DNA from 3 places in the Salipiger sp. 1_MG-2023 genome. Region 1 is predicted to be linked to each of the others. Evidence: riboswitches for the same ligand, from Rfam matches in the RefSeq annotation. Region 1 holds a riboswitch; each other region holds the start of a gene.

Region 1 (7,834 bases):
CCGTCGAACACCACGCCCTCGCCCAGCCCCGCCAGCAAGCGCAGGATGCTCGATTTGCCCACCCCCGAGGGGCCAAGCAGACAGGTCCATGCCCCCGCCGGCGCATCAAGCGTTACCGGCCCGAACAGCCTTGCCGCGCCGATATGCGCGCTGCCCGACAGGTGCAGGCCGGTGATGCTCATGGCGCGCCCGGATCAATCGCAAGGCGCGACACCGGGCGGGTGCCCTCGACCAGCCCCGCCTCTGCCAGAAACGCCTCGAACCGCGTATAGCGCCCAGCGTCCAGCGCCTCGGGGCGCAGCGCAAAGCGCGGCACGGTGTCGGCCCAGGCAAGTTCGTTCAGCTGGTCCTGAAGTTCTGCCGAAGTGGCGGCAAAGATCTCCCAGCCTTGCTGCGGGTGGTTGACGATATACTGCGTTGCCTTTTCGGTCGCGGCCAGAAAGCGGCGGATCATGTTTTTGTCCATGTGCTCTGGGTTGGCGACGTAGATCAATTCGTCATAGGTCGGCACGCCCTCTTCCTCGGGGTAGAAACAGCGCCCGGCGATCCCTTCGATCTGCATCTGGTTCAGCTCGAAATTGCGGAAGGCCCCGATGACCGCATCGACCTGCCCCGACATCAGCGCCGGCGACAGCGACCAGTTCACGTTGACCAGCTCGACATCGTCCAGCGTCAGCCCCTCCTGCCCCAGCATCGCCGAAAGCAACGCCTCTTCGACGCCGGCCACCGAAAAGCCGATCTTGCGGTCCCTGAGGTCGGACAGGGCGTCGATCGGGCCATCCTCGAGCACCAGCAGGCAGTTCAGCGGCGTGGCCACCAGCGTGCCGACGCGGATCAACGGCATGCCCTCGGCAACTTGCAGGTGCAGCTGCGGCTGGTAGGAAATCGCAAGATCGGCCTGCCCGGCGGCCACCATCTTGGGCGGGTCGGACGGATCGGCGGGGGCGATCACCTCGACCTCCAGCCCCTGTTCGGCGAAATAGCCGTTTTCCTGCGCGATGATGATCGGGCCATGGTCGGGGTTCACGAACCAGTCGAGCATGACGGTCATGTGGTCCTGCGCGGCGGCGGGCGTGGCAAGCAGCGCCAGCGCCGCAAGCGCCGGTTTCAGTCGGTTGATCATGCGGGGTCTCCATCGGATGTGCCAAGGGCAACAAGGGTGATGTCTCCGTCCCAGATGCGGGACAGGCGGTCGGCGGCCTGCCAAGCGCGCAGGCCAGAGCGGCAGCACAGCACGGCGCGCTGGCCGGGGGCCGGCACCGGGCCATCCGGGCCGAATGCCTCCACCGTCAGGCGCCGGGCAAATGGGCGCAGCAGCGGCGCCTCGCCTTCGGCGCGCAGGTCGATCAGGAAATCCCCCGGGGTGATCTGCGCGGGCGCGATAAAGCGCGGGCCATGCGCTGGCTCCGGCGCACCGGCAAAGCCAAAGCCGCCAAAGCGCAGGCCAAGCGCTTCGAACGTCACCAGTTGCCCCAGCGGCGAGGGCACCAGCCCGGCGATCACCGCCAGCGCCATCTGCGCCTGCAGCGCGCCGATGACGCCGACAGCCGGGCCAAGCACCCCGTCTTCGGCGCAAGATCCGCCGCGCTGTGGCAAATCGGGAAACACCGCCCGCAAGCTGGGCGCGCCGCCGCAAAAGCCGCCGACATGTCCGGTGGTGCCCACCACCGAGGCGCTGATCAGCGGCAGGCCAAGATCGCGGCAGGTGTCGGACAGGATGTAGCTGACCGCAAAGCTGTCGGCGCAATCCAGCACCACCGTCATGCCCGCGCAAAGCGCCACCGCGTTCTGCGGCCCCAAGGCGCCGACAATCGGCTCGGCGGCGCAATCGGGGTTGAGCCCGCGCACCGCCCCTGCGGCGACCTCGGCCTTGGGCTGGCCTATGTCCGCCTCGCGGAACAGGGTCTGGCGGTGCAGGTTGCTTTGCTCGACGCGGTCGGGGTCGATCAGCCGCAGCTGCCCCGCCCCTGCCCCGGCAAGATATTGCAGCACCGGCGCCGCAAGCCCGCCTGCGCCGACCACCAGCACCCGCGCGCCGCGCAGCCGCGCCTGCCCCTGTGGCCCCAGCTCGGGCACCGCGATCTGGCGCGCATAGCGGCTCATCGCGTCACCTCGAGCCATTGGCCGATCCGTGCCTCGGGATCGTCGCACAGCGTGATGTCGGTCACCGCCGAGACGATATCGGCCCCCGCGGCAAACGCCCCCGGCGCGCGCGCCACGCTCATCCCGCCGATGGCGACAAGCGGCACCGCGCCGACAAGACGCTTCCATTCGGTCAAGCGGTCCAGCCCCTGCTGCTGCCATTTCATCTGCTTGAGGATCGTCGGATAGACCGGGCCGAGCGCCACGTAATCCGGGGCCAAGGCAAGCGCCCGGTCAAGTTCGCTGTGGTCATGGGTGCTGATCCCCAGCCGCAGCCCCGCCCGGCGGATCGCCGAAAGATCGGCGGTGTCGAGATCTTCCTGCCCAAGATGTAGCCAGTCGCAGCCAGCCTCGATCGCCGCGCGCCAGTGATCGTTGACCACCAGCACCGCGCCATGCTGTCGGCACAGCGCCTGCGCCTTGCTCACCAGCGGCAAAAGCGCGGCCTCGCTTTGATCCTTGACGCGCAGCTGCACCAGCTTGACCCCAAGCGGCAGCGCCCGTTCCAGCCACTCGAGGCTGTCGAAGATCGGATAGAACCTGTCCAGCGTCATGACAGGAACGCCTTGCCGATCAGCGGAGTCGAGGGGGCAGCCATGTCGCGCGGCTCCATCGGGTCGGCCTCATGGGCCAGCCGTCCGGCCTGCACCGCGCGGGCAAAGGCATCGGCCATGCCCGCCGGGTCGCCCGCACGCGCCACGGCGGTGTTGAGCAGGACAGCGTCAAAGCCCATTTCCATCGCCATCGCCGCCTGACTGGGCAGGCCCAGCCCCGCATCGACCACCATCGGCACATCGGGAAACTGCGCGCGCAGGCAGCGCAGCCCGTAGATATTGGTCAGCCCAAGCCCAGAGCCGATGGGCGCGCCCCATGGCATCAGCACCTCGCATCCCGCGTTCAACAGCCGGTCGGCGAGCACCAGATCCTCGGTGGTGTAGGGGAACACCTTGAAGCCGTCGTCGCACAGGATGCGCGCCGCCTCGAGCAGCGCAAAGGGATCGGGCTGCAAGGTGTCGGCATGGCCGATGACCTCGAGCTTGATCCACGACGTGTCGAACAGCTCGCGCGCCATATGCGCCGTGGTCACCGCCTCGCGTGCCGAATGGCAGCCCGCCGTATTGGGCAGCAAGGCCACGCCCAGATCGCGCACCAGATCCCAGAACGCCGCGCCAGCCCGCTCGCCCCCCGCCTCGCGGCGCACCGAGACCGTGGCGATGCCCGCGCCAGAGCGCCGGAACGCCTCGGCCAGCACGCTGGGCGAGGGATATTGCGCCGTGCCCAGCATCAGGCGCGAGGCGATGTCGGTTCCGTAAAGCTGCATGTTCAGCCTCCCTGCCGGGGGGTGACGATCTCGATCCGGTCGCCCTCGGACAGCGTGGTGCTGGCGCGGGACGCCGCCGGAACGAAGGTCTCGTTCAGCGCGGTGGCGAGCTTTGCCTCGCCATAGCCAAGCTCGTCGAGCGCGGTGGCAAGCGTGGTCGATGCCAGCGTGGTGGCGGTGCCGTTAATCATGACTTTCATCCATGAACTCCGTTTTCTGACCGTCCAGCGCGGCGGCCACCGCCATCCGCGCCAAGGCGGGGGCAAGCAGAAAGCCGTGACGAAACAGCCCGTTAAGATAAAAGGTCTGCCCCCGCCGGCGCAGGCGGGGAAGGTTTCCGGGAAAGGCGGGGCGCGCATCGGCGCCGATTTCGACCAGCTCTGCCTCGCCAAAAGCCGGGTGCAGCGCATAGGCCGCCGACAACAGTTCGAACACCGAGCGCACGCTGCGCCGGTGACGCTCGTCGCTTTCGATCTGCGTGGCGCCCAGCATAAAGATCCCGTCGGCGCGCGGCACCACATACAGCGGATAGCGCGGGTGCAGCAGGCGCACCGGGCGGGCCAGCGCGATGTCGGCGCTGCGCAGGATCACCATCTCGCCTTTGACGCCGCGCAGGTCCGGCAGCGCATCTCGCGCGCTCAGCCCGCGACAATCAAAGGTCAGCCCCTCGGGCGTGGCCTCTCGCGGCTCAAAGCGCACGCCAGAGCGCTCCAGCCGGGCGCGCAGGGTCTGCAGGGCCGCGCGCGGGTCCAGATGCGCCTCGCTGGACATGTGCAGGGCGCGGCCAAAGCGCCCGGCAAGATCGGGCTCTAGCGCCGCAATCCCCGCGTCATCCAGCGCCACATGCCCGCTGGTGCGGCGGGCAAAACGGTCAAGCTCGCGCCGGTCGCGCCCGAGGGTCAGCACCAGCGTGCCCTTGCGGGTGACCGTGGCGCCCTGCCCTTCCCACCAGTCGGCGGATAGCTGGCCCAGCCGCACCACCGGTTCTTCGGCGGTTTCGCCTTCGCAGAACGGCGCCAGCATGCCGCCCGCCCACCACGAACAGCCATGCGGGCCGGGATCGGGCTGCGGATCGCAGAGTGTCACCTCGCAGCCCCGCGCCAGCAGTTCGCTCGCGGTGCAAAGCCCGGCCACGCCGCCGCCGATCACCATGGCGCGGGTCATGGCCGCGCTCCGGCGCATGGCGCGCTGCCCGTTCCGGCAGCGGCAATGCAAGCTGGTTGTGGCCTCATCTTTGGTCCTCCATCGGCGCGGGCGGTCGGCGCGGAAAGGAGGAGGGGGGCGCAGGGGCAATATCGCCGGGGTCTGCGCTCTCTCCGTTCCCTACGCCGGTATTGCCCGGATCAGGTTCGATGGGTTGGCACATGCCTCTCAGCCCCTGACGGGGCACCCCAACGGATTTCGCAAAGGCTAGCCGCTTCGCGCGCGGCCTACAAGGGCCGTCGCGGGGGATCGCGTCTGGATTGATGAACAGCCTCTGCCGCAGAGCGCCAAGACGGGTCAGCGGATGACAGCCGCCCGCCCCGCCGGAGACAGCGCCTCGATCAGATCAGAGCCCATCCCCGCCATCGCGTCGGCCAGCAGGCTCCCCGTCGTCGGCCCCAGCGTGAAGCCCTGATGCCCATGGCCGAAATTGAGCCACAGCCCGGCATGGCGCGGCGCCTTTCCGACAAGCGGCAGCATGTCCGGCAGGCAGGGGCGATGCCCGTACCACGGCTGATCCTCGACCACGCGGCCAAGGTCGATCTCGCGGCGCATCACCCGCTCGCCAAAGATCAGCTGCGCGCGATCGACCGGATCGGTCTGCCCCACCAGCGCCGCGCCGGTGGCCATGCGCAGACCTTGGGTCATCGGCGACAGCACGAGCCCGTGTTCGGAATCGACACAGGGGCGCTGAAGCGGCGCCGAGCCGGTGAAATGCTGGTGATAGCCGCGCTTCCACACCATGTTGACGCGATAGCCAAACGGTTTCAGAACTTCGGGCGACCAAGGGCCAAGGCAGATCACAGCATGTTCGCCGCTCAGCGGCCCAGCCTCGCCCTGCACTGTCCAGCCGCTGCCCTGCTGCGTCAGGCTTGCTGCGTCACCGCGCGCCAGCCTGCCGCCCCGAGCCACGAAGAGATCGGCATAGGCCCCGGTCAGCCGGCCGGGGCTGGCGCAGGTCCAGCTGCCGGTCCAGTGCAGCGCCCCGGCATAGCGGGTTTGAAACGATGGCTCTTCGCGGGCAAAGGCCGCGCCGTCGAGCGCGCGGAACGGCACGCCGAATTCCGCCTCCATGCGGTGGGCGTATTGCGCCTGCGCGTCAAAGGCGGCGGCGCTGCGATAGAATTCGAAAAAACCGGCCTGCCGGATCAGGTTGCCCTGCCCGGCCGCGTCGATCAGCGGGCCATGATCATCGACGGAGCGGCGCGTCAGCTGCGCATAGATCCGCGACGCGCTGGCATGGCGCTGCGGCGCCGAATTGGCCCAGTAGGACAGTAAGCCCGCCGCCATCTGCAGTACCGGCAGCGGCGACAGGCGCAGCTGATTGCTGCGCCCCGACAGGAATTTCAGCAATGTCGCGGCATCGCGGGGAAAGGCATAGGGCTCCGCCGCTTCGGACTGGATGATCCCGGCGTTGCCGTAGCTGGTTTCCTCGCCCGGCGCGCGCCGGTCGATCAGGGTGACCGCATGACCGCGCGCCTGCAACGCAAGCGCGCTGCCAACGCCGACCATGCCCGCCCCCAGCACCATGACCTCTGACATTTGCGTCCCTTTGCTGTCGCGCCGCGCGTGGCTCAGATGACCGCGATGACCGTGATCTCGAGCTTTGCCTCGATCACCAGCTCTGCGATGACCGTGGTGCGCACTGGGCGTGGCTCGGGGAAATAGCTGGCGTAAACCGCGTTGAAGGCGGCGAAATCCGCCTTGTCGGTCAGATGGCAGGTGGCCGAGACCACATCCGTCAGCGCCAGACCTTCGCCCTTGAGCGTCTCGCGGATGCGCGACAGGCAATTGTGAGTCTGCGCCTCGATGCCCTCGGGCATGCCGCCGGTCTCGTCAAAGCCAAGCTCGCCGGACAGATAAACGGTATTGCCGACGCGGCGGACCTTGGAAAGCGGGATATCGGACATGTGTCACCTCTGGTGTGTTCTATTCTTCATGGCGTTGCTGCCATGGCTGCAAGCCATTGAGCAGTGAACAACAAACGTCAACCACCGGGGGCGCTTGCCTGCCATTGCGCCATGACGATGGGTCGCTGTGCCTCGAGCGCAGGCAGCAGCCCGTCGATCAGCGCGTCAAAGCCGCTGTGAAAGGGAACCTCGGTGCCAGTGGACCAGCGCGCACAAAGGCGCGGGTCTTCATCTGCGGCATCGCCCGCACGCATTCGGGAAACTGCTCGGGCGGCAGCGCATTGAGCGCGCTGTCGAACGCCTGCCCCCAATTGGTCGAGGCGGGGCGGCCATCCGGTGCAAGTTCCATGGTGATAAAGCCGTAGACGCCGCCGATCGGCATGTTCATCGCCTCGATCAGCGGCGGGCCGTCATAGCCCGCGCGGCGCAGCGCCCCAAGGATATCTCGACCATCCCCATATGCGAGGGGCCATTGGCCAGCAGGTTCGCGCCGATCATGTTGGCAAGGTGAGGATGCTACAAAGAGGCTGTTCTGTAACGGTAAAGCAGCTCTTTGATGGTCCAGCGCCAATCCTCGCGCACCTCGCCCGGGTCCATCAGATCGGTGGTGATGCGCGAGGCCAGCTCGGCGAAGAGATCGTGTTTCGAGCCGCCAAGATGGTGGTAGATCGCCGCCGGAGACACCCCGAGCCGCCGCGCCAGTTCGCGCACCGAAAACCCGGCCACGCCGGTTTCGTTCATCAGGCGCAGCGCCGCATCGACCACCGCTTCGCGGGTCAGCCCGACGGCTGCGGCGCGGCCGATCTGCGCGAGGTCAGCGGCCGCTGCAGGCTTTCTCCGGCGCGGGGGATCGAACCCTGCGTGCCGCACGCCGCGGAAGCAGGCAGGCTGTGACGGCGATATCTTGCGGTTAAACCCGCAAAACATCACCGACAGGTCGAGCTTTGCGCAGATGAACGCCATCTCCGAGAGGGGACGTACCCTGCTGGTGGGGGGCGCGCGCGGTGAATTTTGATGGGGTGCTCGATGCGACGGTGCGGCCCGGCGCGCGGGGGGAAACGACGCTGATGCACCCGGCCGAAGGCCACGTTGCGGCGCTTTGGCCGGTGAGCGCGCAGCAAGCTGCTCTGAGCGCAGCGCGGCGAAACGTGCCAGAGGCCGGGGTGCTGCCGTCGAAGGGCGCGCGCGGAGCGGGCAGGATTGCGGGAGCGGACAGAATGATATACAATTTTCAAAGTATATCCAGACGAGGCCGCCA
Region 2 (7,834 bases), on a different contig from region 1:
TTCTGGCGCGAGTGGCGGCATCGCTTGCGTCTGCGCTGCGATCGACGAGGGCAAGCATGCGGCTCACCGCTTCGTCGAAGGCCTCGCCGGAATAGGTGTCGATCCATGCGGCGAAGGGGTTTCCTTCGGGCGATATGCGCGCGATCTCGTGGCCGACGTCGCGGTAGATCCAGAAGCAGGGCAGCAGCGCGGCGACGCTTTCGGCGAAATCCGCCAGTGCGGCAGTGCGCAGCAGGAAGGCGACGTAGTGATCGCAGGCGGCGGAGACTTCGGTGGCTGTGAAGCGCTCGGCACTGACGCCAAACAGGCCCATATAGTGGGCATGCAGCTGGCGTTCGACCGCGATGGCACCGGCGGCGGAACCGGATAGTTGCGCGACGGCGTCCGGGTCCGGCGCTTTTGCCGCTGTCAGGGCAAGGGCACGGGCAAAGCCTTCGAGGTAATGCGCGTCTTGCACGATGTAGCCCTGAAAGGCGTCCTTGGGCAGCGAGCCATCGGCGAGGGCGCGGTTGAAGGGCATGTCGTGGATCTGTTTGCGCAGCGTGGCGGTTGCGGCGGCGAGGTCTTGCGTGAAGCTCATGTCGAGGCGTCCTTGAAGGCGTGGAAATGATGCACCGGGCCGTGGCCGCTGCCGACGCTCAGCGCGTCTGTGGCGGCGATGGCGCCGGTGATGTAATGCTTTGCCGCTGCGGCGGCCTGATCCAGCGCCAGTCCGGCGCCAAGATGGGTGGCAAGGGCCGAGGACAACGTGCAGCCGGTGCCGTGGGTGTTGCGGGTTAGGGTGCGCGGGGCGTTGAGCCATATCGCGGTGCTGGCGGTGGCCAGCAGATCTGGGCTTTGCGCGCCCTGCAGGTGGCCACCCTTGAGAAGGACCGCCTTTGGCCCGAGCGCCAGTAGGGCGCGGGCCTGCGCCAGCATCTGCTCGGTGCTCTGGGCTTCGGGCTGATCCAGAAGGTCGGCGGCTTCGGGCAGGTTGGGGGTGATGACGCTGGCCAGCGGCAGCAGGCGCTGGCGCAGCGCGGCGACGGCGCCTTGTGCCAGCAGGCGATCTCCGCCCTTGGCGACCATCACCGGATCGAGCACCACCGGGCACTCCAGCCCGCTGAGCGCATCGGCAACGCAGGCGGTGATCGCCTCATCGCCCAGCATGCCGATCTTGACCGCGTGGATGGTGATATCGGCGCGGACCGCGTCGATCTGCGCGCGGATCAGTTCGGGCGTGCAGAGACTGACGGCGCTGACACCTTGTGTGTTCTGTGCGGTGATCGCGGTAATGGCGCTCATGGCGTAGCCGCCGTTGGCGCAGATCGCCTTGATGTCAGCTTGAATGCCGGCGCCACCCGAAGGGTCGGACCCGGCGATGGACAGGATGTTGGGGATCATGCGGTCATCCATGATTGCATAAGATGGCGCGCGGCGGCGGTCATGTCCGGCGCGCGCGAGATGGCAGACACCACCGCAAGCCCGGCACCGCCGGCCGATTTCACGGCGGCGGCGTCCTGCGCGGTGATGCCGCCGATGGCGAGGCAGGGCAGGGCGCTGCGCGCTGCGATGCGGGCAAAGCCGCCGTGCCCGATGGGCGGGGCGTGGTCGGGTTTCGACGCGGTGGCATAGATCGGCCCGAGGCCGAGGTAGTCGACCCCGGCGGGCACATCGCCTAGCTGCGCCTCGTTCTCGACCGACAGGCCAAGGATCATGTCTGGACCGATGCGCTGGCGGATCTGCGCCGGATCGCCGTCGGACTGGCCGATATGCAGCACCGGGGCGCCGATGGCGAGGGCGATCGCGACCCGGTCGTTGATCACCAGCTGCGCGCCCAAAGGCGCGAGCCGGGCCATCAGATCGCGCGCCAGCGCGGCGAAGGCCGGGTCGGGCAGGGTCTTGTCGCGCAGTTGTACCCAGCCCGCGCCTCCGGCGGCAGCGGCCAGCGCCTGCTCGATGACCGGGGCGGGGGCCGTGGCATCGGTAATGAAGCACAGCGGCGGGATCATCGTGCCGCGATCCTTGCGCCCGCAGCCAGATCTTCGGGGGTGATCGCCGCCAGCGCATCGAGGAAGGCCACCTGAAACGAGCCCGGCCCGGCGCTGGCCATTCCTGCGCGTTCCCCGGCGAGACCATAGAAGGCCAGCGCCGCGACGGTTGCGTCGAACGGATTTTGCCCGACGCAGAAGGCCCCGACGATGCCGGTCAGCGAACACCCCAGCGCGGTGATGCGCGGCATCATGGGGTGACCGTTCGCAACCTCGGCGGCGCGCGTCCCGTCGGTGACGTAATCCAGCGCGCCGGTCACCGCGACTACGCCGCCGGTCTGCAGCGCAAGCGCGCGGGCAGCATCTTGCGCCGCGGCGACGCTGTCGGCGGCGTCGGCGCCCTTGCCCGCCGCTTGGGTTCCGGCGAGAGACAGGATCTCGGAGGCATTGCCCCGGATCACCGTCGGGCTCCGCGCCAGCAGCTCGGCGCCGAGCGTCCGGCGATACCCCGTCGCCCCTACCGCCACCGGATCAAGCACCCAGGGCTTGTCCGCGATGGCCTGCGCCGCGCCAATCATCGCCTCGGCCCAGGGCGGCGAGATAGTGCCGATGTTGAGGGTCAGCGCCTGTGCGATGCCGGCGAACTCGGCGGCTTCTTCGCGTGCATGCAGCATCGCGGGCGAGGCCCCCGCCGCCAGCATCACGTTCGCCATGATGTTCATCGCGACATAATTGGTGATGTTGTGCACCAGCGGCGCGGCGGTGCGCATGGCGTGCAGCGCCTCGGCGGCGCGCTGGTTTGCGGCTGTTGTGTCGCTCAACTCTGTCTCCTCCCGCGCGGGGGAAGACTGGCAGACAGAGGGCGCATGGCCGTTCAAGTCCTGCGCGCCTCCCTCCGCCGGCATTATCCGGTTCAGGTTCGAAGGGTGCGTCTCAGCCCGGTTTCCCGAGCGCCCCTGTCGCTAGTGCCGCGAGGGTTTCACCGTTGGCATGGCGCGTCAAGCCCTGCGGTTCAGGGCGGCGCGGGCTTGCCGTCGGGGGTGACTTGCGTCAGACCTCTGCGGGTGCGCCAACACCATACCGGAGACCCCGCGATGACCAAGCCCGACCTGATGATGCTTTGCCCGCAGCGCCCGGCTGCAATGGCGCAGCTTGACGCTGCCTACCGCCTGCACCGCTGGGATCTTGCGCCGGACAAAGAGGCGTTTCTGGCGCAGCACGGCCCGGCCTGCCGCGCGCTGGCCACCAATGGCCACGCGCCGCTGACCCGGCAGATGCTGGACCTGATGCCGCGGCTCGAGCTGGTCGCCTGTTCTTCGGCGGGGTTCGAAGGCTTCGATCTTGCGACCATGGCGCAGCGCGGCATTGCGCTGACCAACAGCTCGCCAGCGCTGTGCGACGACGTGGCCGACACCGCGATCCTGCTGATGCTGGCGGCGCGGCGCGGGCTGGTGGCGGCGGATGCCTGGGTGCGTTCGGGGAACTGGGCGCGCAAGGGGCCCTTTCCATTGCAGACCAGCGTTGCCGGCTCGCGGCTGGGGGTGGTCGGGCTGGGCACCATCGGGCAGGCCATCGCAGAGCGCGGCGCGGCACTGGGGATGCAGGTCAGCTACTGGAACCGGCGCGACAAGGGGGCGCAGTGGCGCTTTGTGCCGGACCTCGTGCAGCTTGCCCGCGAAAGCGATACGCTGGTTGCCATCGTGGCCGGGGGCGAGGGCACGCGCGGGCTGATCTCCGCCGAGGTGATCGACGCGCTGGGGCCGCAGGGCCTGCTGGTCAACGTGGCGCGCGGCTCGGTCGTCGATGAAGAGGCGCTGATTGATGCGCTGAGTGCGGGGCGGCTGGGTCATGCGGGGCTTGATGTCTATGCCAGCGAGCCGGACCCCGATCCGCGCCTGACGTCGCTGCCGAACACCACGCTGCTGCCGCATCACGCCTCTGCCACGGTGCAGACGCGCGATGCGATGGCGCAGACCGTGGTCGACAATCTTGCGGCGCTGTTCGCGGGGCGGGAGTTGCTGACGCCGGTTGATCTTGGGGCCTACCTGCCGGGCTAGTGTTGCGCTTTGCCGGTTGCCCTGTCTCGGCACCGGCCGCCGCAGCCTAGCGATACAGCCGCGCCTCAAGGCGCGGCACCTCGTCCCGCAGCAATTGCGCGACTTCGGCGGCGCGCGGCTCGATCCGGGCGGGCACCCCGGCCAGCATGATTGCCCCGCGCACCATGCCCTGCCGGTCGTGGAACGGCAGGCCCAGCCCCCAGCTTTCGGGATAGACCAGACCGGGATTCAGGGCATAGCCACGCACCCGCGCCTGCGCCACCATCTCGCGCAGCAGTGCCGGGGTCAGGCGGGGGTGATCGCGCGCCAGCTCGGCGCTGTTGCTGTCGAGTATCCAGTCGATCTCGTCGTCAGGGCAGGCGGAGAGGATGGCAAGGCTGCCGCCGCCCACCCCCAGCGGATAGCGCCCGCCGACCTGAGCGGTATGGGTGCGCACCGGATAGCTGCCCTCTTCGCGGGCGATGCAAACCGCGTGAGTGCCCGAGCGCACCAGAAACAGCGCGATGTCGCCGGATTGCGCGCTGATCCGCGCCAGCGTCGCCGCAGCCACCGTTTCCATGCCGAAGCGCCCCTGCGCGGCAAGGCCCATCAGCCATGCTTCGCGCCCGAGATGATAGAGATCGGTGTCCGCATCCTGTTCGACCAGCCCTTCGCCGACCAGCGCGCCCAGCATCCGGTGCACCGTGGTGCGCGCCAGCCCTGTGCGTTTGCACAGCTCTGACAGGCGGATGCCGCTCTGCGCATTGGCGGCAACAAGGCGCAGGATCGCGACGGCGCGGTGAAGGCTCTGCGCCCCCGAGGTGGGTTCTGGCTTGGTCATGCGATGCGGGCCTGGCTGCGGTGGCTGGCGCACAGACTAGCCCCGCGCGGGGCAGGGGGGCAAGGCGCGCCTGCCCCCCCTCTGTCATTGCATCCAGTTCAGCAGGTATTGCGTCAGCCCGGGCCATGCGCCGACCACCGCGATGCCGATGATCGCCGTCAGCAGGAACGGCAGCGCCGCGCCCGCGATGCGTTCCAGAGTCAGGCCGGTGATGTTGGCCGCAACGAACAGGTTGATGCCGACCGGCGGGGTGAACAGCCCGATGGCAAGGGTGATCGACAGGAAGATGCCGAACCACACCGGATCCCAGCCCATTTCATGCACCACCGGCAGAAAGATCGGCAGGCAGATGAACATGATGGTGATCGCATCCATGAACATGCCCGCCACCAGCAGCACCAGCGCCATCACCATGAGCACAAGGAACGGCGCGTGGCTGAAGCTTAGCAGCGCCTCGGAATATTTGCCGACCACGTCATCGACCGTGACCACCCAGCCAAAGAGGCTGGCGAAGGTCACCACCATCATCACCACGGCCGAGGCCCGCGCCGCATCCTGCACCGCGATCATCAGGCTGCTCAGGGTCAGCGTGCGATAGGCAAAGCCCAGCACGATGGCATAGACCGCCGCGACCACCGCGGCTTCGGTCGGGGTGAAGATGCCGACATAGATGCCGCCAAGGATCACCACCGGGGTCAGCAGGCCCCAGAAGGCATCGCGGAAACTCTGCCAGAGCTGCGCGACCCACGGCGCATCGCTCAGCGCCAGTTCGCGGGCGTTGCGGGCGGCAAGGCGGCCCTGCGTTTGGGGGGCGCCGCGGCGGGCAAAGGGCAGGGTGGCCAGCATCATGACCCCCATCACCAGCCCCGGCAGGATCGCCGCGATGAACAGCTTGCCGATCGACACCTCGGCGATGACGCCGTAAACGACCAGACCGATCGACGGCGGAATGACGATGCTGAGCGCCGCGCCGGTGCAGACAAGCGCGGCGGCATAGGCGCGCGAATAGCCGTCTTCGACCATGCCGCGCATGATCATCGGCCCGATGGCCGCGACCGAGGCCGGACCCGACCCCGACACCGCACCCCAGAACAGCGACACCACGACGCCCACAACCCCCATGCCCCCCGGCAGCGAACCGATGAGGATGCGGAAGAACCGCACCATGCGGTCGGCCAGCCCGGCGGTGCCCATCAGCATCCCCGCAAGGATGAAGAACGGGATCGCCAGCAGCGAAAACTTGGTGATCCCCGACGAGATCAGATCGCCCACCATGTCGAGCCCGAAGCCCATCTGCCACATGGCATACATCGCCGAGATCCCCAGCGAAAAGGCGACCGGCACCCGGATCAACAGCAGTGTCGCGAACAGGATCAGCATCTGCGTGCCGGCACTGACATCCTCAAACATCGGCATAGCTCCGAGGCTCCTCGATGGGCGCGGCAGGCCGCCCGGCATGGGTGTCGCGCCAATCGGCAACGGCGAATTGCACGGTGCGGATGGCGATCAGCACAAAGGCCAGCGGCAGCGCGGCGGAATAATACCACGCGGGCAGCCCCAGACCCGGCGTGGTCACGCCCGAGGCCAGCTGGTTGCGCAACAGATCAAGGCAGTACCATGCCGCAAGCGCCAGCAGCACGGTGCTGATGGCGGCGGCAACGATCTTGAACCCGCTCTCGACCCGCGTGCCGAACAGCCCGGCGAAATAGGTCACCGCAAGATGCTGGCCCTCGCGCGCAGCAAGGCTGGCGCCGAACACCGTGATCAGCAGGAACCCGGTCAGCAACAGTTCTTGCGTCGCGGCAAAGGAATAGCTGGTGAGATAGCGCACCACCACGTTGGCAAACCCCAGCAACGTCATGCCAAGGAACAGCAGCGCGCAGACCCAGCCTTCGAAATTGTCGATCAGGCGTTTCATCTTGTCCTCCCGAATGCGAATGCGTTGCGGGCGCCCGCAAAGAGCGCCCGCAACGGGGGAGTTACTGGGTGGCCGACGCGCCGGCAATCGTGTCCTGGAAGAGGCTCACCAGATCGTCGCCGACCTTTGCCGCCCACGTGTCGAAGGGCGCCTTGGTCGCCGCGCGGAAGGCGGCGAGGTCTGCGTCGGTGGGGGTGTAGACCTCCATGCCTTCGGCCTTCAGGGTTTCAAGCCCGTCGGCGGTGGCCTCGCGGGTGATCTCTCGCTGGTAGGCCATCGCTTCCTCGGCCGCCCCCGAGATCATCGCGCGGGTCTCATCGTCCCAGCTTTCCCAGTTCTTTTCCGAGGTGGCGATGAAGATCGGATCATAGCTGTAGTGCCACGGCGTGATGTACTTTTGCACCTCGTAGACGCGCTGCGGGATGATCACCGCGCCGATGGGGTTTTCCTGCCCGTCGACCACGCCCTGTTGCAGCGCGGAAAAGGTCTCGGTCCATTGCATCTGCTGCGGGTTGGCACCAAGCGCGTTCATCACGTCGATATACATCGGCCCGGCGACGCGCATCTTGAGCCCCTTGAGATCATCGGGCGTCTTGATCGGATGTTTGTTGTTGGTCACCTCGCGAAAGCCGTTTTCGCCCCATGCCAGCAGGTGCAGGCCGTGCTCTGCAAGGATCTCGGCCATCTTCTCGCCGGGGGCGCCGCCGGTGGTGGCATCGACCTGATCGTAGTTGGCGTAAAGATAGGGCAGCGAGAACACCGCCATCTCGGGCACCAGCGGCGTGACGTTGATCGCCGATGTCACCACGAAGTCGATCGAGCCGCGCCCGACCATCTCGGCCTGTTTCATCTGGTCGCCGCCGGTCAGCTGGGCGTTGGGAAACACCCGGATCGAGGTCTCGCCGCCGCTGCCCTCTTCGACCAGTTCGGCGAACCTGTCAGCGCCTTTTTGCCATGTCGTCTGGTCGCCGGTGTTGTGCGACAGGCGCAGCGTATCGGCCTGCGCGGCGCTGATGGTGAATGCCAGCGCGCCTGCAAACGCGGCGGCCATGCGCAAATGGGTCATGAC
Region 3 (7,834 bases), on a different contig from region 1:
CACGCATCTTGGCTGCGTGCCGCTGGGCAACGCTGGCGATTTCACCGCTGGCGGCACGGGCGGCTGGTTCTGCCCCTGCCACGGCTCGCATTACGATACTTCGGGCCGCATCCGCAAAGGCCCGGCGCCGCAGAACCTTCCGGTTCCCGTCGCGGAATTCGTCGAAGAAACCACCATTCTTCTGGGATAAGGGAGGGGCGAATGTCCGGTATTCCGCACGACCATTACGAGCCGAAGACAAGTGCCGAACGCTGGCTGCACAAGCGGCTTCCGATTGTCGGTCTTCTTGTCGACACCATCATGATCCCCACGCCCAAGAACCTGAACTGGATGTGGATCTGGGGCATCATCCTGACCTTCTGTCTGGCGCTTCAGATCATCACCGGCATTGTGCTGGTGATGCATTACACGCCGCATGTGGACATGGCCTTTGCGTCGGTCGAACACATCATGCGCGACGTCAACGGCGGCTATATGCTGCGCTATCTGCATGCCAACGGCGCATCGCTGTTCTTTGTCGCGGTCTACCTGCACATCTTCCGCGGGCTGTATTACGGCAGCTACAAATCCCCGCGCGAGGTGACGTGGATCGTCGGGATGCTGATCTACCTGTGCATGATGGGCACCGCCTTCATGGGCTACGTGCTTCCCTGGGGGCAGATGTCCTTCTGGGGCGCGACGGTGATCACCGGCCTGTTCGGCGCCATCCCCTTTGTCGGCGAGGCGCTTCAGACATGGCTGCTCGGCGGACCGGCTGTCGATAACGCCACGCTCAACCGCTTCTTCTCGCTGCACTATCTGCTGCCCTTTGTCATCGCGGCGCTGGTGGCGGTGCATATCTGGGCCTTCCACACCACGGGCAACAACAACCCCACCGGGGTCGAGGTGCGCCGCGGGTCCAAGGCCGAGGCTGAAAAGGACACCGTGCCGTTCTGGCCCTATTACGTCATCAAGGACGTGTTCGCGCTGGCGATCATCCTCGCGGTGTTCTGGGCCATCGTCGGCTTCATGCCGAACTACCTCGGTCACCCGGACAACTACCTCGAAGCGAACCCGCTTTCGACGCCGGCGCATATCGTGCCCGAATGGTATTTCCTGCCGTTCTACGCGATCCTGCGCGCCTTCACCTCGGAAGTCTGGGTGGTGCAGATCGCCAGCTTCGTCACCGGCGGCATCGTCGATGCCAAGTTCTTTGGTGTGCTCGCGATGTTCGGCGCGATCATTGCCATGGCGCTGGCGCCCTGGCTCGACACCTCGTCGGTGCGCTCGGGCAAGTACCGCCCGCAGTTCAAGTGGTGGTTCTGGCTTCTGGTGATCGACTTCATCGCGCTGATGTGGCTTGGCGCCATGCCCGCCGAAGAGCCCTATGCCAGCTTCTCGCTGATCGGTGCGGCCTACTGGTTCGGCTATTTCTTCGTGATCCTGCCGCTGCTGGGCGTGTTCGAAAAGCCGCTGCCGCAGCCCGCGACCATCGAGGAAGACTTCGAAAGCCATTACGGCAAGTCCTCGACCAAGACACCGGCCGAGTGAGAGAAAGGACAGAAATCATGTTCAGAAAACTTGCCCTTTCGTCCGCAGTGGTCCTCGGCCTTGCCGGCAGCGCCTTTGCTGCCGGAGAAGGCGGCCATGTCGAGGATTTCGACTTCTCGTTCGAAGGCCCGTTTGGTGCCTTCGATCAGGCCCAGCTTCAGCGCGGCTTGCAGGTCTTTACCGAGGTCTGCTCGGCCTGCCACGGTCTGCGCTACGTGCCCTTGCGCAGCCTCGGCGACGAGGGCGGCCCGCATTTCTCGGAAGACGAGGTCCGGGCCTACGCGGCGCAGAACTTCGAGATCTTCGACGCCGAGCTGGATGATTACCGCCCCGCGACCCCGACCGACCATTTCCCGGTCAATGATGGGGTAGGCGCACCTGACCTGTCGCTGATGGCAAAGGCACGCGCCGGCTTTCATGGCCCCTATGGCACTGGCCTGAACCAGCTGTTCAAGGGCATGGGCGGGGCGGAATACATCGCGTCTATCCTCACCGGCTACACGGGCGAGGAAAAGGTCGAAGCAGGCACCACCTTCTACGAGAACACCGCCTTTTCGACCGGATGGATCGCCATGGCCCCACCGCTTATGGGCGAAGACGTGGAATATGCCGACGGCCATTCCAACGCGCTGGACCACGAGGCGCAGGACGTCGCGGCCTTCCTGATGTGGGCGGCAGAGCCGAAAATGATGGCGCGCAAGCAGGCAGGCTTTACCGGGGTGATCTTCCTCGTGATCCTCGCCTCGCTGCTATACCTGACCAACAAGCGTCTCTGGCGTCCGATCAAACACAAGCTCTGAGTTCACGTGAAACAAGATGTCCTGCCGCGCGGCGGCAGGGCATGACCTGAAGCTGGCGCGCGCGCCGCGCCAGTTTGCCCCTCAGCATTTTCGCTGGTGCGACGCTGTGACGGCCTGCCAGCGTTCAGCCACAACAGCCCTCCTCCTCAGTCCTGCCGCCAATGACGCGCTGTCCCGGCACGCCCGTCACCGGATCAACCACCGATCCAAGCGCCAATGTCGATGCGGCTGGCATTCCTGCAAAACCTGTCGCGCCAGCCCCACCTGCATCACGCGGCAGACCGTCCGCACCGTGCCACAGCGTTTACCGGCCCAGATAGGCGCGCAGCGCGTCGGGCGGATCGGCGAACAGGCGCTGCGTGTCCATGGGTGGCTGCGCAGCGCCCTCCGCCACCAGCACCGTTTCCTGCGCAAATCCCAGCGCATCGCCCGGATCATGGCTGACCAGCAGCACCAGCGCGCCCAGCTCTTGTGCCACGTCGCGCACCAGCGCCAGCATCTCGGATTTGAGCGCCGGGCCAAGCGCCGCGAACGGCTCGTCAAGCGCAATCACCGGCCGCGCCTGAAGCAGCACCCGCGCCAACGCCGCGCGGCTTTGCTGACCGCCCGACAAGGCGCCCGGCTTGCGCCCGCTCATGCCGTCGAGCCCGACGCGGGCCAGCGCTGTCTCGATGGCATCGCGCTCGGCCTGCCGCAGCCCGCCGCCATCTGGGCGCAGGGCCAGCCCGAGATTGCGCAGCAGATCGAGATGCGGGAACAGGTTATTTTCCTGAAACAGCATCGCCACCGGTCTCTGGTTCGGCGGCGCGGCGGTGATGTCCTGCCCCTGCCACAGCACCCGCCCCGATACCGGTGCGAGAAACCCGGCCACGAGGTCGAGCAGGGTCGATTTGCCCGCCCCGGACGGCCCGACAATCGCCACGCGCCGCCCCTGCGGCAGGGCGAAATCGGCCCCGATGGAGAAATCGCCCGTCTGGTAGTGCAGCGCCTCAAGCGTCAACATTCACCCGCCCTCCCCTGTCAAAGATCCAGAACGCCCCGAAGCTGAGGACGAGCAGCAACAGCGCCGCCCCCGAGGCCGCCTCCATCCGGTAGGCCCCCATCAACCGATAGACCTGCAACGGTAGCGTCGCGCGGTTCGGGTCGGCGAACAGCGCGATCACCCCGAGATCGCCCATCGACAGCGCCGCCGTCAGCCCCGCCGCAAAGCCCAGCGGGCGGCGCAGCCGGGGCAGCAGGACCAGCCGCAGCCACGCCAGCGGCGTCAGCCCCAGCGCCTGCGACAGGCGCGCATAGTCATGACGCACCGCCTCGGCCTCGGGGCGCAGGATGCGCAGCGCAAACGGCAGCGAGACCAGCGCGTTGACCAGAACCGTCACCGGCAAGGCAACCGACAGCGGGTTGACGAAGGGCTGCACGATCAGGAACAGGCCGGTGCCCAGCACCAGAGGCGACAGCGCGATGCCCAGAATCCCGATCATCTCGCCGCGCCGTGTTGCCAGTGGCAGCGCCCAGCCGATGCACAGCACGGTCGAGGCCAGCGCCACGGCAATCGAATTGCCCGCCGCCTGCCACGTCCCCGCCCCCAGCAACGCCAGTCCCGGAAGCCCCTTCAGAACCACCATCCCAAGCGGCAGCATCAGGAAAAGCGCCGCCAGTGCCAGCCACGCCGCATCCAGCACCGCGCTTCCGTCCCAGCGCTGCTGCGCCCGGTCGAGGCCAGCGCCAAAGCCCGCCCCGGTGCCCAGCTTCAGCGCCACCAGCCCGGCACATAGCGCCAGCACCAGCTGGATCACCGACAGCAGCGCCGCCCGCCCCAGATCGAAATCAAAGCGTACAGCCTGATAGATCGCCAGCTCGACCGTGGTGGCCCGCGGGCCACCGCCAAGCGCCAGGGCGACGGCAAAGCTCGACAGGCAGATCACGAAAATCACCGCAAAGGCGCCGGGAACGATGCGCAGCAGCATCGGCCATTCGAGGGTGCGGAACATCGCCATCGGTGTCAGCCCCAGCGAGGCCGCCAGCCGAAAGCGTTCTGACGGGATCGCCAGCCACGCCTGAAGCAATAGCCGCACCGCCAAGGGCAGATTGTAGAACACATGCGCCACCAGAACGCCTTGCAGCCCGTAAATCTTTACGCTCGGCAGGCCAAGCAGCCCAAGGCCATCGTTCAGCACGCCGCTGCGACCGAACACCGACAGCAGGCCCAGCACCGCCACGATCACCGGCAGGATGAACGGCGCGCCCATCAACGCCACCAGCGCGCCGCGCCCGCGAAACCGGCGCCGCGCCAGCGCCCGCGCTACCGGGATCGCCAGCAGCACGCTCAGCCCCGCCGACAGCAGCGCCTGCATCAGGGTGAACCGGACCGCCAGCCAGTCGGCGGGGCCGGGCGCGCCGAGGCCTTCGGCCCGCCAGAGCACCGCCGCCACCGGACCAAGGGTCAGCGCCGCCACGGCCAGCCCGGCAACAAGGGCGGGGCCCCGCCCCTGCCAGATCGTCAACGCCAGCCCTTACTGCGACAACGCCGCGCGCCAGGCCTCGATGGCCTTGTCACGCAGATCGGCGGCTTCGTCCTCGGAATAGAACAGCACCGTCTCGGGGATCTGCAATTCCTTGAACCCTTCGGGCCATTTTTCCTGCGGCAGCGCCGCCGGGAACGACCAGTCGCCGGTGGCGATCATCGTCTGAAACGGTTCCGACAGGACGAATTGCATGAAGTCATCGGCCAGTTCGGGCTGATCGGTACTGGCGATCTTTGCCGCGAGCTGCACCATAAAGTAATGCCCCTCGGGGAAGATCGCCGCCTTCTTGGTGCGATCCCCTTCGGCGATGATGTGATAGGCCGGGCTGGCGACGTAGCTCATCACCATGTCGGCCTCGCCATCGGTGAACAGGCCATAGCTTTCCGACCATGTCTTGGTGGCGGTCAGGATCTTGGGGGCAAGCTTGCCCCAAGCCTCTTGCGCGCGATCGCCAAACACCTTTTCGACCCAAAGCACCGTTGCCAGACCGGAAATCGAACTGCGCGGATCCTGAATCACGATGCTGATGTCGTCATCCGCCTCCAGCAGCGCCTCGAAGCTTTCGGGCGGGTTCGGCAGGCGCGTTGTGTCGTAGATGAAGGCCGTGGCGCTATAATCATAGGGCAGGAAAATGTCATCTTCCCACGCCACCGGCAGCGTCAGCGGCGACAGGTCAACCCCGTGCGGCGCGAACAAGCCGCTTTCGCGCGCCTTCTTCGTCACGTCGCTGTTCAGCCCCATGACCACGTCGGCCTCTGTGCGCCCGCCCTCAAGCAGCAGGCGCGGCATCAGATCGCCGGGCGAGAATTGCAGATCGCAGCCGCAGGTCTCTTCGAACATCTCTTCGATCTTCGGGCCGGGGCCCCATTCCGAGGCGATGTAATCCGCCGCGTAAACCGTCAGGACAGGGGTGTCCGCCAGCGCGCCGCTGGCCAGAACGCATCCCGCTGCAAAGGTGATGGCCGTGTTCATGGCATCCTCCATTCTTGCGGCGAGAGGGCAAGACTGGGCTATCCCGGTGATCTGGGTGCCGTCACCTTCCCTCCGCCGGTGTTAACCGGGTCAGGTTCAACGGGTTCGCATTGCGCATCTCAGCCCTCTCAGGCACCCCGAGGTGGGCTGACTCGTAGCGGCGCGTAAGGCCTCTGGCAAGGGGATTTCCCTTGAGACGCGGGCGCGGCTGCCCTAACAGAACCCGTCAGCAGAGGAGCCCGCCATGAGCCTGAACAGTTTCGGCCACCTGTTTCGCGTCACCACTTGGGGCGAAAGCCATGGCCCCGCGCTTGGGGCGACCGTCGATGGCTGCCCGCCGGGCGTTGCCATTGATGAGGCGATGCTTCAGCTCTGGCTCGACCGGCGCAAACCGGGCCAGAACAAATACACTACGCAGCGGCGCGAACCGGATGCGGTGAAGATCCTGTCAGGCGTGTTCCAAGGTGAGACCACCGGCACCCCGGTGCAGCTGATGATCGAAAACACCGACCAGCGGTCGAAGGATTACGGCGAGATCGCCGAGAAATTCCGCCCCGGTCACGCCGACATCACCTATTGGCAGAAATACGGCATCCGCGATTATCGCGGTGGCGGGCGGTCTTCGGCGCGCGAAACGGCGGCGCGGGTTGCCGCTGGCGGGCTGGCGCGGGCCGCGCTGGACATGCTGGCGCCGGGGATCGAGATCACCGGCTACATGGTACAGATGGGCCCGCGCGCCATCGACCGGGCGCGGTTCGATTTGGCGCAGGTGGGCGAAAACCCGTTCTGGTGCCCCGATGCCCAGACCGCTCAGGACTGGGCGGGTGACCTTGATGCGCTGCGCAAGTCGGGCGACAGCATCGGCGCGGTGATCGAGGTGGTGGCCCGCGGCGTCCCCGCCGGGCTGGGCGCGCCGATCTATGGCAAGCTCGACACCGATCTTGCGGCGGCGATGATGTCGATCAACGCGGTGAAAGCGGTCGAGATCGGCGATGGCATGGCCGCTGCCCTGCTGCGCGGGTCGGACAATGCCGACGAGATCTCGATGGGGCCAGACGGGCCGGTCTATAACTCGAACCATGCCGGCGGCATCCTCGGCGGTATTTCCACCGGACAAGACGTCGTGCTGCGCTTTGCCGTCAAACCGACCTCGTCGATCCTCACCACCCGCAAGACGATCACCAAGTCGGGCGAAGATACCGAGATCATCACCAAGGGGCGCCACGATCCCTGCGTCGGCATTCGCGCCGTGCCGGTGGGCGAGGCGATGATGGCCTGTGTCCTGCTTGACCATCTGCTGCTGCATCGCGGACAAATCGGCGAAAACCGCGGCAAGATCGGCTGACCATAACCGCGATGATCCGGCGCGCCCCCGGATCATCGCGCGGCTCGATCAAGAGAGCACTTCAGCGCGCTGACGCTTGGCTCGCTCGTCCGTTCAGATCAGACCGACGCCCGCGCCCGCTGCACGGCGAGAATGCCAACGGTGACAATCGCCACGCCGATTGCATCCCACAGGCTCATGGATTCTCCCAGCAGCAGCGCCGCCAGCCCGACCCCGAACACCGGGTTGAGAAAATGGAAGGTCGCGGCCTGTGTCGCGCCGATGCGGTTTACCAGCAGCATCCACATGAAGGTCGCCGCGACCCCCGGCACCAGCACCGTATAGGAAAAGGCCACGCCAAGCTGCCACGACCAGTCGATGGCAAAGGTCTCGAACGCCAGCGCCAGCGGCCACAACAGCGCGCTGCCCACCAGCATCTGAAGCCCCACGATCATCATCACGTTGCCCCCGCCCGACGCCCCCCGGACCGACAGCGTTGCCAGCGCCAGCGACAGCACCCCGCCGATGCACAGCGCAATGCCCAGCGGGTCCGCGCCGCCCGACAGCCGCGCCCCCATGATGATCGCCACGCCCAGCACCCCGGCCATCAGCCCCGCATAGCCGATGGGTTTCATCCGCTCGCCCAGCCACAGCCAGCTTGCCAGCGCCACGATCAGCGGCAT

Evidence for each region. A riboswitch is a leader RNA that binds a small molecule or an ion and turns the genes downstream of it on or off. The one in region 1 is predicted to bind thiamine pyrophosphate.
Region 2: linked by a shared signal. The riboswitch ahead of thiM (hydroxyethylthiazole kinase) and the one ahead of Q4543_RS16960 (FAD-dependent oxidoreductase) in region 1 are both predicted to bind thiamine pyrophosphate.
Region 3: linked by a shared signal. The riboswitch ahead of Q4543_RS16330 (thiamine ABC transporter substrate binding subunit) and the one ahead of Q4543_RS16960 (FAD-dependent oxidoreductase) in region 1 are both predicted to bind thiamine pyrophosphate.

What each region holds. Positions count from the first base shown of each region.
Region 1 covers NZ_JAUOQN010000040.1:11,468-19,301, forward strand. The annotation lists gene Q4543_RS16930 (ABC transporter ATP-binding protein) at 1-182, opposite strand, end outside; gene Q4543_RS16935 (ABC transporter substrate-binding protein) at 179-1,111, opposite strand; gene Q4543_RS16940 (HesA/MoeB/ThiF family protein) at 1,120-2,103, opposite strand; gene Q4543_RS16945 (thiamine phosphate synthase) at 2,100-2,696, opposite strand; gene Q4543_RS16950 (thiazole synthase) at 2,693-3,463, opposite strand; gene thiS (sulfur carrier protein ThiS) at 3,466-3,663, opposite strand; gene Q4543_RS16960 (FAD-dependent oxidoreductase) at 3,647-4,627, opposite strand; TPP riboswitch at 4,767-4,867, opposite strand; gene Q4543_RS16965 (FAD-binding oxidoreductase) at 4,964-6,208, opposite strand; gene Q4543_RS16970 (RidA family protein) at 6,241-6,576, opposite strand; gene Q4543_RS16975 (hypothetical protein) at 6,734-6,958, opposite strand; gene Q4543_RS16980 (TetR/AcrR family transcriptional regulator) at 7,093-7,539, opposite strand; gene Q4543_RS16985 (AbrB/MazE/SpoVT family DNA-binding domain-containing protein) at 7,834-7,834, shown strand, end outside.
Region 2 covers NZ_JAUOQN010000066.1:7,353-15,186, forward strand. The annotation lists gene tenA (thiaminase II) at 1-580, opposite strand, end outside; gene thiD (bifunctional hydroxymethylpyrimidine kinase/phosphomethylpyrimidine kinase) at 577-1,383, opposite strand; gene thiE (thiamine phosphate synthase) at 1,380-1,991, opposite strand; gene thiM (hydroxyethylthiazole kinase) at 1,988-2,791, opposite strand; TPP riboswitch at 2,844-2,938, opposite strand; gene Q4543_RS20950 (2-hydroxyacid dehydrogenase) at 3,065-4,027, shown strand; gene Q4543_RS20955 (IclR family transcriptional regulator) at 4,074-4,847, opposite strand; gene Q4543_RS20960 (TRAP transporter large permease) at 4,932-6,257, opposite strand; gene Q4543_RS20965 (TRAP transporter small permease) at 6,250-6,765, opposite strand; gene Q4543_RS20970 (DctP family TRAP transporter solute-binding subunit) at 6,827-7,831, opposite strand.
Region 3 covers NZ_JAUOQN010000037.1:34,071-41,904, reverse strand. The annotation lists gene petA (ubiquinol-cytochrome c reductase iron-sulfur subunit) at 1-190, shown strand, start outside; gene petB (cytochrome b) at 202-1,530, shown strand; gene Q4543_RS16345 (cytochrome c1) at 1,548-2,330, shown strand; gene Q4543_RS16340 (ATP-binding cassette domain-containing protein) at 2,635-3,333, opposite strand; gene Q4543_RS16335 (thiamine/thiamine pyrophosphate ABC transporter permease ThiP) at 3,320-4,834, opposite strand; gene Q4543_RS16330 (thiamine ABC transporter substrate binding subunit) at 4,844-5,827, opposite strand; TPP riboswitch at 5,878-5,977, opposite strand; gene aroC (chorismate synthase) at 6,072-7,172, shown strand; gene Q4543_RS16320 (DMT family transporter) at 7,271-7,834, opposite strand, start outside.